Regions from separate parts of the Sulfitobacter faviae genome, predicted to be linked through region 2. Evidence: riboswitches for the same ligand, from Rfam matches in the RefSeq annotation. Region 2 holds a riboswitch; the other holds the start of a gene.
What was found. Region 2 has a riboswitch for thiamine pyrophosphate ahead of thiB (thiamine ABC transporter substrate binding subunit). Riboswitches for the same ligand answer to the same signal wherever they lie in the genome.
Positions count from the first base shown of each region.

Region 1 (6,540 bases), 1.3 Mb from region 2:
AGCCTTTCCGATGACGGGGGTGGAGGGCACGGCCATGTCGCGCTGGCCCATGGGGCCGGAAGCGGCTGCAAGCGCGCCCGCGCGGCAGGCCAGCGCAAAGGCTTCGGCCATGGCGGCGGGGTCGCGGGCCTCGGCCACGGCGGTGTTCAAAAGCACCGCGTCGAACCCCATCTCCAGCGCTTGCGCGGCATGGCTGGGCAGGCCGAGGCCCGCGTCGATCACCATGGCCACATCGGGAAATGCTGCCCGCAGACTGCGCAGCCCGTGCAGGTTGTTCAGCCCCAGCCCCGAGCCGATCGGCGCACCCCAAGGCATCAGCACCCGGCAGCCTGCATCGACCAGCCGCGCGGCCAGCACCTGATCCTCGGTGGTATAGGGGAAGACCTCGAACCCATCGGCGCAGAGCGCCTCGGCAGCCTCGACCAGCCCGAAGGGGTCAGGTTGCAAGGTGTCGGCATGGCCGATGACCTCCAGCTTGATCCAATTGGTGCCAAAATACTCCCGCGCCATCTGCGCCGTGGTGATCGCCTCGCGCGCCGAATGGCAGCCGGCGGTGTTGGGCAGCAGATGCACGCCCAAGCCGCGCACCATGTCCCAAAACGCCTGTCCCGCGCCTTGCTCGCGGCGCAGCGAAACCGTGGCGACCGGCGCGGCGCTTTGGCGAAAGGCGGCCTCCATCACTGCGGGCGAGGGGTAGCGCGCGGTGCCCAGCATCAGCGGCAGGGGCAGGGCGGTGCCGTAAAAATCGCGCATCGCTCAGCCCCCTGCATGGCGCTGAGCACTTCGAGCCGGTCGCCGTCGCTCAGCATGGTCTCGCCCGCGCGCCTGCGGGAACGAAACTGCCGTTGAGGGCGGTGGCGACTTTCGCTTCGCCCCAGCCCAGTTCTGCCAATGCCGCGTCAAGCTGCGCGGCGGTGACCTCTCGCGTCTCGCCGTTCACTTCAATCTTCACGGAATAAATCCCCCGTTATCGCTGTTGCCAGAAAGCCCGCAGCCTGTTCGGCCAAGGCGGGCGCCATGAGAAAGCCGTGCCGGAACAATCCGTTCAGATGCAGCACCGCCCCGCGCTGCACGATGCCGGGCAGATTGTCGGCGAAGGCCGGGCGCAGGTCGGCGCCCATCTCGATGATCTCGCCCTCGGCAAAGCGCGGGTCGAGCGCATAGGCGGCTGAGAGCAGTTCCAGCGCCGAGCGGGCGGTCATGCCGCTGCGGCTGGCGCTTTCGATCTGGGTCGCGCCCAGCATGTAGATGCCTTGCCCGCGCGGTACGACGTAGAGCGGGTGGCGCGGGTGTAGCAGGCGGATCGGGCGGGTGAGGGTGATCTCGGGCGCGCGCAGCAGGATCATCTCCCCGCGCACGGCACGCAGACCGGGCAGAGCGTCGCAGGCCACCATGCCGCGGCAGTCGATCACCGGGCCTGTGACCTCCGAAGGGGTGAGGGCCGTGGTCTCGACCTTTACCCCTTGGGCGATAAGGGTTTGGGATAGATCATGCAGCGCTTGGCGCGGGTTCAGATGCGCCTCCTCGGCAAAGAACAACCCGCGGCGATGGCGCCCGGCGAGGTCCGGCTCGCAGGTCGCGATGGCTTCGGCGTCGCAGTCGCTGTGGCCCTCGGTGCGGGCGGCAAAACGCTGCAATTCCGCGCGGTCCCGCTCGGGGCGAGGACCAGCGTGCCCCTATGGGTGACCTCCGTGACCTCCCCCATAGCGTCGCAGCACGCCGCCCGTGGGTCACCACCGCAGGCTCGCTCAGCGCGCCTTCGCAAAAGGGGGCGAGCATGCCGCCCGCCCACCACGAACAGCCGTGCGGCCCGGGCGGGCCTTTGCGGTCAACGAGCCGGGGCCGCAGCCCCTGCGCCAGACAGGCCCGCGCGGCCCAGAGCCCTGCCACGCCCGCGCCGATGATGGTGACATCATTCATGGGGCCAAACGCCGTGGAAATGATGCACCGGCCCGTGGCCATGGCCGATGTTGAGGGCGTCCGCCGCGGCAATGGCGCGTTGCAGATAGCTATGGGCGGCCTCCACCGCCCCCGGCAGAGGCTGGCCCCGCGCCAGACCGGCGGCAATGGCGGCAGAGAGCGTGCAGCCGGTGCCATGGGTGTTCGCCGTCTGCTGGCGGGGCGCGGAAAGGCGCAGGGTCTCGGCCTCGGAAATCAGCAGGTCGACGCAGGTTTCGCCCTTGCCATGGCCGCCCTTCATCAGCACCGCGCGGGGGCCGAGCGACAGCAGCGCGCGGCCCTGCGCGAGCATGGTGGCCTCGTCGGTGGCTTCTTCTGTGTCCAGCAGCCGTGCGGCCTCGGGCAGGTTCGGCGTCAGCACATGGGCGCGGGGCAGCATCCGGTCGCGCAGGGTTTTGACCGCTTCGGCAGAGAGCAGCGCATCGCCGGATTTCGCCACCATCACCGGGTCGAGCACAACGGGTGCGGGGCAGTCGGCCAGCCCCTCGGCCACGGCGGAGATCGTGGCCGGGTCGCCCAACATGCCAATCTTGACCGCGCCGATGGCCAGATCGTCAAAGACCGCCGCCATCTGCGCGCGGATCATCGCAGGCGCGATCATGGCGACCGCGGTGACGGCGCGGGTGTTCTGCGCGGTGACGGCGGTGAGCACGCTGGCCCCATAGACGCCGAGCGCGCTAAAGGTCTTGAGATCGGCTTGAATCCCCGCCCGCCGCCGCTGTCGGAGCCCGCGATTGTCAGTGCTTGAAACGCCATTCGGCCCCATTCGTTAGATGGGCCAAGGGCATGGAGATACGGGGTAAACGACCGCCCGGATGGGGCTGATGCTTGCTTCCGTTCCCTACGCCGGTACGACCCGGATCAGGTTCGATGGGTCGGTTTTCACCTCTCAGCCCTGCGGCACCCCAACGGATTTCCGGCAGGCTAGCGAGGGGCGTTCATAGGGTCAACAGGGGATCGGTTAATTATTGCGTTTCGTTTTATATCAGTTAGTTGCGGTGCGCACCTCATGCATTGCATGAGGAATCGTTAATGAAAATCCCGCGATTTGGGGATCACCTTGGCATCACGCGGGTGGCCGTGCATGGCCACCTGACCGGGCAGCGGATGGGTCGGGTGATCGCCCGGCGTCGTGATGCCGGGCATCGGCGCGTCCGACAGCGCCGCCAGCCGGTCGGAGCGGTTTTCGAGCCGCTCGGCCACCACATGGATCACCCGCCCGTCGGTCTGCACGCGCCCCTCCACGACCAGAAGCCGCGACGACATGATCGTGGGGCGGTAGAGCTTGAACATGTTTGGCCAGATCACGAGGTTGGCGACGCCAAACTCATCCTCCAGCGTGATGAAGCACACCCCCTTGGCGCTGCCGGGTTTCTGGCGCACCAGCACCAGCCCCGCCAGCTTCACCCGCCGCCCGTGGCCCATGCGCGAAAGGTCTCGCGCCGAGGCGAACCCCTGCGCCGCAAGGCTCCCGCGGTAGAAGGACATCGGATGCGCCTTCAGCGACAGGCGCATCGTCTGATAGTCGGCCACGACCTGTTCCGCCTTTGGCATCACCGGCAGATGCACCTCCGGTTCCGGGCCGCGGGCCGAAGCCTCGGCATGGTCGAAGATCGGCAAGGCGGGCGCGTCGCGCAGCCCTTGGGCCTGCCAGAGCGCTTGGCGCCGATCGATCCCCATGCTGCGCATCGTATCGGCGGCGGCGAGCTGGCGGATCGCCTTGGCATCGAGACCCGCGCGGGACTTGAGATCTTCGACATCGGCGTAAGGCGCGTCGCGCCGGTCCATGATCCGCGCGCCGGCCTTTTCCTGCAGCCCGTCGACCATGCGCAGCCCCAGCCGCAGGGCGAAACCGTCCCCACGAGGCTCCAGCGTGCAGTTCCAGTCCGAGAGGTTCACATCCACATCGCGCACCTCGACCTGATGTTCACGCGCATCGCGCACGATCTGCGCCGGCGCGTAAAACCCCATCGGCTGGGAGTTCAAGAGCGCGCAGGCAAAGGCCGCCGGGTAGTGGCATTTCATCCATGACGAGACATAGACCAGCTTGGCGAAACTCGCCGCATGGCTTTCGGGGAAACCGTATTCGCCAAAGCCCTTGATCTGGTCGAAACAGCGCTGCGCGAAGACCGGATCGTAGCCGCGTTTGGTCATGCGGCCCACCATCTTGTCCTGCAGCTTCTCAATCGTCCCGCGCGAGCGGAAGGTGGCCATGGCCTTGCGCAGCTCATTGGCCTCGGCGGGCGAGAAGCGCGCCGCGTCGATGGAGATCTTCATCGCCTGTTCCTGAAAGATCGGCACGCCCAAAGTCCGGCTGAGGATGCTGAACAACTCGTCCTGCGGATAGGCCGGGCCGGGGGCGGGGTAGACGACGCTCTCGAGCCCCTGACGGCGGCGCAGGTAGGGGTGGACCATGTCGCCTTGGATCGGGCCGGGGCGGACGATGGCGACCTCGATCACCAGATCGTAGAAGACGCGGGGCCGCAGTTTCGGCAGCATCGCCATCTGCGCCCGGCTTTCGACCTGAAACACGCCAAGGCTGTCGCCCCGGCAGAGCATGTCGTAGGTGGGCCGCCCGGTGGCGTCGTCCTCGTGATCTTCCACCGGCACCGTGGCCAGTTCCAGCGGGCGGTCGTAATGCGCCTCGATCAGGTCGAAGCATTTGGCGATGCAGGTGAGCATGCCGAGCGCGAGGATATCGACCTTGAAGATCTGCAAGGCGTCGATGTCGTCCTTGTCCCACTCGATGAAACTGCGCTCGGGCATGGCGCCGTTGCCGATGGGCACGATCTCGGTCAGGGGGCGTTCGGTCAGGATGAAGCCGCCGACGTGCTGGCTCAGGTGCCGTGGCATGCCGATCATCTGGGAGGCGAGCTTCAGCACCATGCGCAGGTAGGGGTCCGAGAGGTCCAGTCCGGCCTCGCGGGCGCGGGCGTCGTCCATCTCACCCTCGAAACTGCCCCAGACGGTGCCGGCGAGTTTCGAGGTCACGTCTTCGGAAATCCCCATCGCCTTGCCGACCTCGCGAATGGCCGAGCGCGGGCGGTAGTGGATCACCGTGGCGCAGAGCCCGGCGCGGTGGCGGCCGTATTTGCCGTACATGTACTGGATGACTTCCTCGCGCCGCTCATGCTCGAAATCGACGTCGATGTCGGGCGGCTCGTCGCGTTCCTCGCTGAGGAACCGCTCGAAGAGCAGGTCATGCACCGCCGGGTCGACCGAGGTGATGCCGAGACAAAAACAGACGGCGGAATTGGCCGCCGAGCCGCGCCCCTGGCAGAGGATCGGCGGCTCGGCCTCCTCGCGGGCGAAGCGGACGATGTCGTAGATGGTCAGGAAATAACGCGCGATCTTCTTGGAGGAGATCAGGGCGAATTCCTTCTCGATGGTCTTTTTCACCGCTTCGGGCACGCCTTCGGGGTAGCGCCGGGCCGCGCCCTCCCATGTCAGGCGGGCCAGTTCCTCCATCGGGCTGCGGCCCTCGGGGACGATCTCATGCGGGTATTCATAGGCCAGATCGGTGAGGCGGAAGGTGATCTTATCCGCCAGCTTGCGGGTCTCGGCGATGGCATGGGGCCAGTCGGCGAAGAGGCGGATCATCGCCGCGGGGGATTTCAGGTGTCGCTCGGCATTGGCGGCCAGCAGATAGCCTGCCTTGGGCACGATCACGCCTTCGCGGATCGCCACCATCACGTCCTGCAAGGGCCGCCGGTGGCGGGCGTGGTAGAGCACGTCGTTGGTGGCAAGCAGCCTCAGCCCATGGGCGCGGGCCAGCGCATCCAGCCGGTTGATCCGCGCGCGATCATCGCCCCGGTAGAGGAAACTCGCGCCGATATGGCGCATCCCCGGCAGCGCCTTCAGCAGCCGCGGCAGGCCCGCGGCGAAGAGGTCGAGGTTCTCGGGCGGCATGACGATGAGGTGCAGCCCTTCGGCATGGCCTTGCAGCATTTCTAACGTCAGATGGGTCTCGCCCTTTTGCTGCCATTCGCCGTCGACCGATTGCATCTTGCCCGCCGAGAGCAGCGTCGAGAGCCGCGCATAGGCGGCGCGGTCCTGCGGGTAGGCGAGGATCTCGGTCCCGCAGAGCAGCACCAGACGCGCGCCGATCAGGGGCGGATATGGGCCTTTTCCGCCTCCACATGCAGCCGCACCACGCCCGCCAGCGTGTTGTGATCCGCGATGCCGAGGCTGTCGTAGCCGTGGTGATGCGCCGTCTCGACCAGATCGACGGCGTCCGAGGCGGCGCGCAGGAAGGAAAAACAACTGGCCAGCCCGAACTCGACGTAGTCCGCTCGCGGTGGGGCGCTGAGCCCGTCCTCGCCCAAGGTGCGGCGCTTATGTCCCTCTTGCTGCGGCATCAGGCGAACATCCCGTGCAGGAACCAGCGCGGCTCGGCCCCGCGGCCGTCGTGGATCACGCCTTCGCGGTAGAGCCAGAAGCGCTGGCCGCCCGCCACCTCCACCTTGTAATAATCGCGCAGACGGGTGCCGGGGCGGTCGCGCCACCATTCCGGCGCGATGCGCTCGGGCCCGGCGTGGCGGGTGGTCTTGTAGGTGACGCGGCGCCAGTTGAACTGCGAGG
Region 1 covers NZ_PGFQ01000001.1:132,506-139,045, reverse strand. Annotated here, with positions in the region: gene CUR85_RS00760 (thiazole synthase) at 1-753, opposite strand, end outside; gene thiS (sulfur carrier protein ThiS) at 803-952, opposite strand; partial or broken gene CUR85_RS00750 (FAD-dependent oxidoreductase) at 942-1,920, opposite strand; partial or broken gene thiD (bifunctional hydroxymethylpyrimidine kinase/phosphomethylpyrimidine kinase) at 1,913-2,715, opposite strand; TPP riboswitch at 2,781-2,877, opposite strand; partial or broken gene CUR85_RS00740 (error-prone DNA polymerase) at 2,989-6,317, opposite strand; gene CUR85_RS00735 (Y-family DNA polymerase) at 6,317-6,540, opposite strand, start outside.
Region 1: it holds a riboswitch for thiamine pyrophosphate, as region 2 does, so the genes downstream of both, thiD (bifunctional hydroxymethylpyrimidine kinase/phosphomethylpyrimidine kinase) here and thiB (thiamine ABC transporter substrate binding subunit) in region 2, are expected to answer to the same signal.

Region 2 (6,540 bases):
GTCATCGGGCGCATGGGTCACCATGATCAGTCCCGCCCCCGTCTCTCGGGCGAGGTCTTGGACCAAATCCAACATCTCGACTCGCAGCGCCGGGCCGAGCGCGGCGAAGGGCTCGTCCAACAGCACCCAAGGCCGCGCCTGCACCAGCACCCGCGCCAGCGCCACGCGGCTTTGCTGCCCACCCGAGAGCGCGCCGGGGCGTTTGGCGGCGTGATCGCTGAGCCCCACCCGCGCGAGGGCCGCATCGACGGCCTCCCGATCCGCCGCTTTCAACCGCAGGTCGGGGCGCAGGCCAAGGCCGACGTTCTGCCGCACGGTGAGATGTGGGAACAGGTTATTATCCTGAAACAGCATCGTCATGCCGCGCTGGCCGGGATGTTGATCCGTGATCTCCTCCCCCTCCCGCAGCAGCCGCCCCGCCGCCACCGGCACGAACCCACAGATTGCCGCCAGCAAGGTCGACTTGCCCGACCCCGAGGGGCCGATTACCGCGTAGTTGCGCCCCTGCGCCAGTGTCATATCGGCCACGAGGCTGAAATCGCCCCGCTCAATGCGCATTTCCTCAAGCGTCAGCATGCCAGCGCCCCCATTTGTCGCAGATGAAAAACACCGCCAGTGCCAAGACCAGCAAAAGCAGCGCCGCGCCCGCCGCGGCCTCCATCCGGTAGGCGCCCATCAGACGATACATCTGCAAAGGCAGCGTCGCACGTTCCTGATCGGCGAAAAGCGCGATCACGCCGAGATCCCCCACCGAGAGCGCCCCCGTCAGCCCGGCGGCAAAGCCCAGTTGCGGGCGCAGACGCGGCAGGACCAGCAGCCGCCACAGCGCCCAGCCCGTCATGCCGAGGGTCTGGGTCAGGGGGCCATAATCCTGCAAGGTCTCGCGCAGGCGCGGCACCAGAATGCGCAGCACGAAAGGCAGCGCCATCAGCGCGTTGACCAAGGCGGTGACCGGCAGGCTCAGCCGTGCCGGGTCCAGCACAGGGTTGATCAGGATGAACCACCCCGTGCCGATCATCAGCGGAGAGGCCGCAAGCCCCATCAGGCCAATCGCCTCCACCCCGCCGCGCCGCCGGGTGGCGATCCAGCCTGCCATCGGCAGCGCCAGCAGGGCCAGCACCGCCACGCTCAACCCCGCCACCAGAATGCTATTCCCGGTGGCCTGCCAGACCGAGGCAGGCAGTTCCGCGACCCCCGCCAGCCCGCGCAGCACCACGGCCCCAGCGGCAGCAGCAAAAACAGCGCGGCGAGCGCGATCACCACCCCGTCCAACGCCCGCTGCGCGCCGCCCCGCGCATCCCAGCGGCGCAGGGGGCGGTCCAACCCGCCGCCCAAGCTGATCGGCGGGATCAACCAAAGCGCCGCCACCGCCGCAGCGCCAGCCAGAACAAGCTGCACCACGGACAGAAGCGCGGCGCGCCCCAGATCAAAGTCAAACCGAAAGGCCTGATAGATCGCCAATTCAATCGTCGTCGCCCGCGGCCCACCGCCCAGCGTCAGGGCCACGGCGAAGCTGGTCAGGCAAATCACGAAAATCAGCGCCGCCACACCGGGCAGCACCTGGCGCAGCATTGGCCATTCCAGCGCCAGAAACAGCGCCCGCGGCGTCATCTGGAGTTGCCCCGCGAGCCGAAACCGCTCGGACGGGATGCTCTGCCAGCCTTGCAGCAAAAGCCGCGTCGCCAGCGGCAGATTGAAGAAGACATGCGCCAGAACCACACCATGCAGCCCGTAGATCGACACCGGCGGCAGGCCCAGAGCCGCGCCAAATTGGTTCAGTACCCCCGAACGGCCAAAGACCGTCAGCAGCCCCAGCACCGCCACGATCACCGGCAGAATGAAGGGCGCGCCCAGCAGCGTGATCAGCGCCCCGCGCCCCCAGAACCGCCGCCGCGCCAATGCCCGCGCCACCGGCACGGCCAGCAACACCGAAAGCACCGCCGACCAAACCGCCTGTGTCGCGGTAAACCGCACCGCCGCCCAATCTGCCGGGCCGAGCCCTGCGCCCACATCGGCCGCCGCGAAAACGGCGACCAAAGCGGCAAGGATCAGCCCCGCCACCAGCGCGGCGGCGAAAAGCCCCGACTTGCCGCTTAACGCGACAGCGCGGTCAGCCATTCGTCCAAAGCCTCATCACGGAGCGCGGGGACATCGCCGTTCGGCACCAACAGCGCCTTGCCGGGCTGGATCATGCCTTCGAACCCTGCGGGCAGACCGCCTTCGGGCGTCACGGCGGGATACATCCAGTTGGTCGTCGGCAGCACCGATTGCGCGGCATCAGAGACGAGGTATTGCAAGAACCGATCCGCCAGTTCCGGCTGATCCGACCCGGCAAGCTTCCCCGCCACTTCGATCTGCATGTAATGACCCTCGTCGAACAGCGCCGCGGTCTTGCTGTCATCCTCCTCCGCGATCAGGTGATAGGCCGGAGAGGTGGTGTAGCTCAGCACCATGTCGGCCTCGCCTCCGAGGAAGAGACCGTAGGCTTCGGACCACCCTTTGGTCACGGTCACGACGTTGTCGGCCAGCCCCGCCCAAACCTCGGGCGCGTCCTCGCCGTAGGCCGCTTTGACCCACATCAGCAGCCCCAAACCCGGCGTCGAAGAGCGCGGGTCTTGGATCACGATTTTCAGATCGCTCTCGGCCAGCGCTTTGAAATTGCCGGGCGCGTCCAGATCGGTGCCGTGGACAAAGGCGAAATAGCCCCAGTCATAGGGCACGAAAACTTCGTCTTCCCAAGTGATCGGCAGGTCATAGTCGGCCTGCAACCCGCTCGGCGCGAACAACCCGGTCTCTTTCGCGGCGGCGATCAGGCTGGTGTCCAGCCCCAGCACGATATCCGCGTCGGACCGTGCGCCTTCAAGCTTGAGCCGCGCCAAAAGGGCCGCACCGTCGCCCATGCCGACGAATTTCAGGTCGCAGCCGCATTCGGCCTCGAACCCCTCTTCGATGGCCGGACCCGGCCCCCATTCGGTGACGAAACTGTCGTAGGTATAGACCGTCAGTTCAGGCGTCTCGGCCCATGCGGCCGATGCGCCCAAGACGCCCGCAGCAAGTGTAAGATACTTCATCGCATCCTCCTTTTGCGGCGAAAGGTAAAAGGTGGATGTCTGTCCTGACCTTCCCTCCGCCGGTGTTAACCGGTTCAGGTTCAACGGGTCCGCACAACATGCACATCTCAGCCCAAAGGCCCCCGAGGTAGCGTCAGGGGTAGATCGGACCTGCACAATTGGCAAGGCAAATCCCCTTGAGGCAGGGCGCTGCCCCGGCTAAGGGTTTGACAACAGGAGGTCCGCCCATGTCGATCAACAGCTTTGGCCATCTTTACCGGGTCACCACATGGGGCGAGAGCCACGGGCCCGCCCTTGGGGCGACCATCGACGGCTGCCCCCCTGGCGTGCCGATTGACGAGGGCATGATCCAACAGTGGCTCGACAAGCGCAAACCGGGCCAGAACAAATACACCACACAGCGGCGCGAAGCGGATGAGGTGCGGATCCTGTCGGGCACCTTTGAAGGGGTCACCACCGGCACGCCGATCCAGTTGATGATCGAGAACACCGATCAACGCTCGAAAGACTACGGCGACATCAAGGACAAGTTCCGCCCCGGTCACGCCGATATCACCTATTTCCAGAAATACGGCATCCGCGACTATCGCGGGGGTGGCCGTTCCTCGGCCCGGGAGACCGCCGCGCGGGTGGCGGCGGGCGGTCTGGCGCGTGAGGCGATCAAAGCGCTGGTGCCGGCGCTTCAGATCACCGGCTACATGGTGCAGATGGGGCCGCATAAGATCGACCGCGAAGCGTTCGATTGGGACCAGATCGACCAAAACCCCTTTTGGGTGCCGGATGCCAAAGCAGCGGCGGACTGGGCCGACTACCTCGACGGGCTGCGCAAATCGGGCAGCAGCGTCGGCGCGATCATCGAAGTGACGGCGCGCGGCGTGCCTGCGGGCCTCGGCGCGCCGGTCTATGGTAAGCTCGACACCGATCTGGCCGCCGCGATGATGAGCATCAATGCCGTCAAAGGCGTGGAGATCGGCGAGGGCATGTCGGCGGCGATGCTGACGGGCGAATTGAACGCCGATGAGATCACCATGGGGCCCGATGGGCCGGAATATTCCTCGAACCACGCGGGCGGCATCTTGGGCGGGATCAGCACCGGGCAGGATGTGGTGCTGCGTTTCGCGGTGAAGCCGACCTCCAGCATCCTGACCACGCGGCGCACGATCACGAAACAGGGCGAAGAGACCGAGATCATCACCAAGGGCCGCCACGATCCCTGCGTCGGCATCCGCGCAGTGCCGGTGGGCGAGGCGATGATGGCCTGCGTGCTGCTGGATCACCTGCTGCTGCATCGCGGACAGATTGGCCAGAACCGCGGCATAATCGGCCCTGAGGCGTGAGGATCAAAGCATGAAAGTCGATGATTTCTCCGCCCGCCCCGCCCTTGGTGTCGGACTGAAAATCACGGCGATCCTGCTTTTCACCTGCATGTCCGCGATCATCAAATCGCTGGCCGACGAGGTCCCCGCCGGGGAGTCGGTCTTCTTCCGCTCCTTCTTTGCCATTCCGGTGATCCTGATCTGGCTGGCGCAGCGCGGCAAATTGAAAAGCGGGCTAAAGACGCAAAACCCGATGGGCCATGTTTGGCGCGGGCTCTTCGGCACCACGGCGATGGGGCTGACCTTTACCGGCCTCGGCCTGCTGCCCCTGCCCGAGGTCACGGCCATCGGCTTTGCCACACCGATTTTCACCGTCATCCTCGCTGCCGTATTGCTGGGCGAGAAAATCCGGCTGATCCGCGTGAGTGCCGTGGCGATTGGGTTGGTGGGGGTGATGATCATCCTTTGGCCGCGATTCACCAGCATCGGCACGATGGAGCAGACAGCCACCATCGGCGCGTTGCTGATCCTGATGGCGACAATGGTGCGCAGCCTCGTGCAGATCCACATTCGCCAATTGGTGCAGAACGAAGATACCGCCGCGATCGTCTTTTACTTCTCCTGCACCGCCTCCTTGCTGGCGCTCTGCACCCTGCCCTTCGGCTGGGTCATCCCCGATCTGCAAACCTTTGGCCTGCTGGTCCTCGCCGGGCTGATCGGCGGGGTGGCGCAAATCCTGATCACCTCGGCCTACCGCTTTGGCTCAGCCTCGATGCTGGCCCCCTATGACTATACCTCGATGCTTTTCGCCATCTTGCTGGGCTATGTCTTCTTTGCCGAACTGCCTACGATGATGATGCTGGCGGGCGCGGCGCTGGTGATCAGCGCGGGCGCGTTGGTGATCTGGCGCGAGCGGCAGTTGGGGATGGAACGGGGCAAGGCGCGGTCTGTCACCGATCCCAAAGCGTGATCGAATGCGGGCTTTCGCCCGGCCCGGCCTCTCCCTATGGTGCCCCAAAACCGGATAGAGGAGATGACCGATGAGCGACGCGGATCCGAAAGATCACAAGGAAAAGATGCAGCAGCGTCAGGCCGAGCAGCGCGCCAAGGTGGCCGAGTTGCAAGACCCGGACAAGGGTCTGGTGCTGGTCCATACCGGGCCGGGCAAGGGCAAATCCTCTTCTGCTTTCGGCGTGGTGGTGCGCGCGCTTGGCTGGAAACAGCGCGTCGGCGTGGTGCAGTTCATCAAGGGCAAATGGAAAACCGGCGAACGATTGTTCTTTGAACGGTTGGATGAGGTGACATGGCACACGATGGGCGAAGGTTTCACTTGGGACACCCAAGACCGCAACCGCGACATCGCCGCCGCCGAGGCCGCATTCGGCAAGGCGCGCGAGATGATGGAGAGCGGCGACTATGACCTTGTGGTGATGGATGAGATCAACATCGCCATCCGCTATGAATACCTCAAGATCGAAGATGTGATCGCCGGGCTCGACGCGCGCGACAAGCGCACCGCCGTGGTGCTGACAGGCCGTGACGCCCGGCCCGAGCTTTGCGACTATGCCGATCTGGTGACCGAAATGTCCGAGGTCAAACACCCGTTCAAAGCGGGCATCAAAGCACAGCGCGGCGTCGACTACTGAAACGAAAAGGATCGCCCGCTTCCGGGCGATCCTCTCACTGTGCCATGCGGAGGGCGCTTAGATCGTCGCGCCCTTGGGGTCGAGCGTCACCGAGTAAAGCTCGGTATCGGCGCGGTCCATCAGACGCACTTTCATCTGCTGGGTCTTGGCGTCGATATCGACCAAGCCAAAGAATTGCAGACCGGCGGAGGGCGGCAGGTTCACCTGACCTTCTTCGGGGGCTTTGACGTATTTCAACTCGGGGCCAAAGGTGCCGTCCAATTCGTTCGGGCCAAAGGTGCCCGCGTGCAGCGGGCCCGACACAAACTCCCAGAACGGGTCAAAGTCCTGAAACTGCGCTTTGTCGGGGTTGTAGTAATGCGCGGCGGTGTAATGCACATCCGCCGTGAACCAGACCACGTTGTCGACCTGCGCGGTCTTGATGAAACGCAGCAGCCCCGCGATCTCTTGCTCGCGGCCCTTGGCGGCGCCATTGTCGCCATTGGCAACCGCCTCGGCCCCGCCGCC
Region 2 covers NZ_PGFQ01000001.1:1,383,359-1,389,898, forward strand. Annotated here, with positions in the region: gene CUR85_RS07190 (thiamine ABC transporter ATP-binding protein) at 1-576, opposite strand, end outside; partial or broken gene CUR85_RS07195 (thiamine/thiamine pyrophosphate ABC transporter permease ThiP) at 563-2,118, opposite strand; gene thiB (thiamine ABC transporter substrate binding subunit) at 2,094-3,071, opposite strand; TPP riboswitch at 3,106-3,206, opposite strand; gene aroC (chorismate synthase) at 3,299-4,408, shown strand; gene CUR85_RS07210 (DMT family transporter) at 4,419-5,357, shown strand; gene cobO (cob(I)yrinic acid a,c-diamide adenosyltransferase) at 5,428-6,033, shown strand; partial or broken gene CUR85_RS07220 (alkaline phosphatase D family protein) at 6,091-6,540, opposite strand, start outside.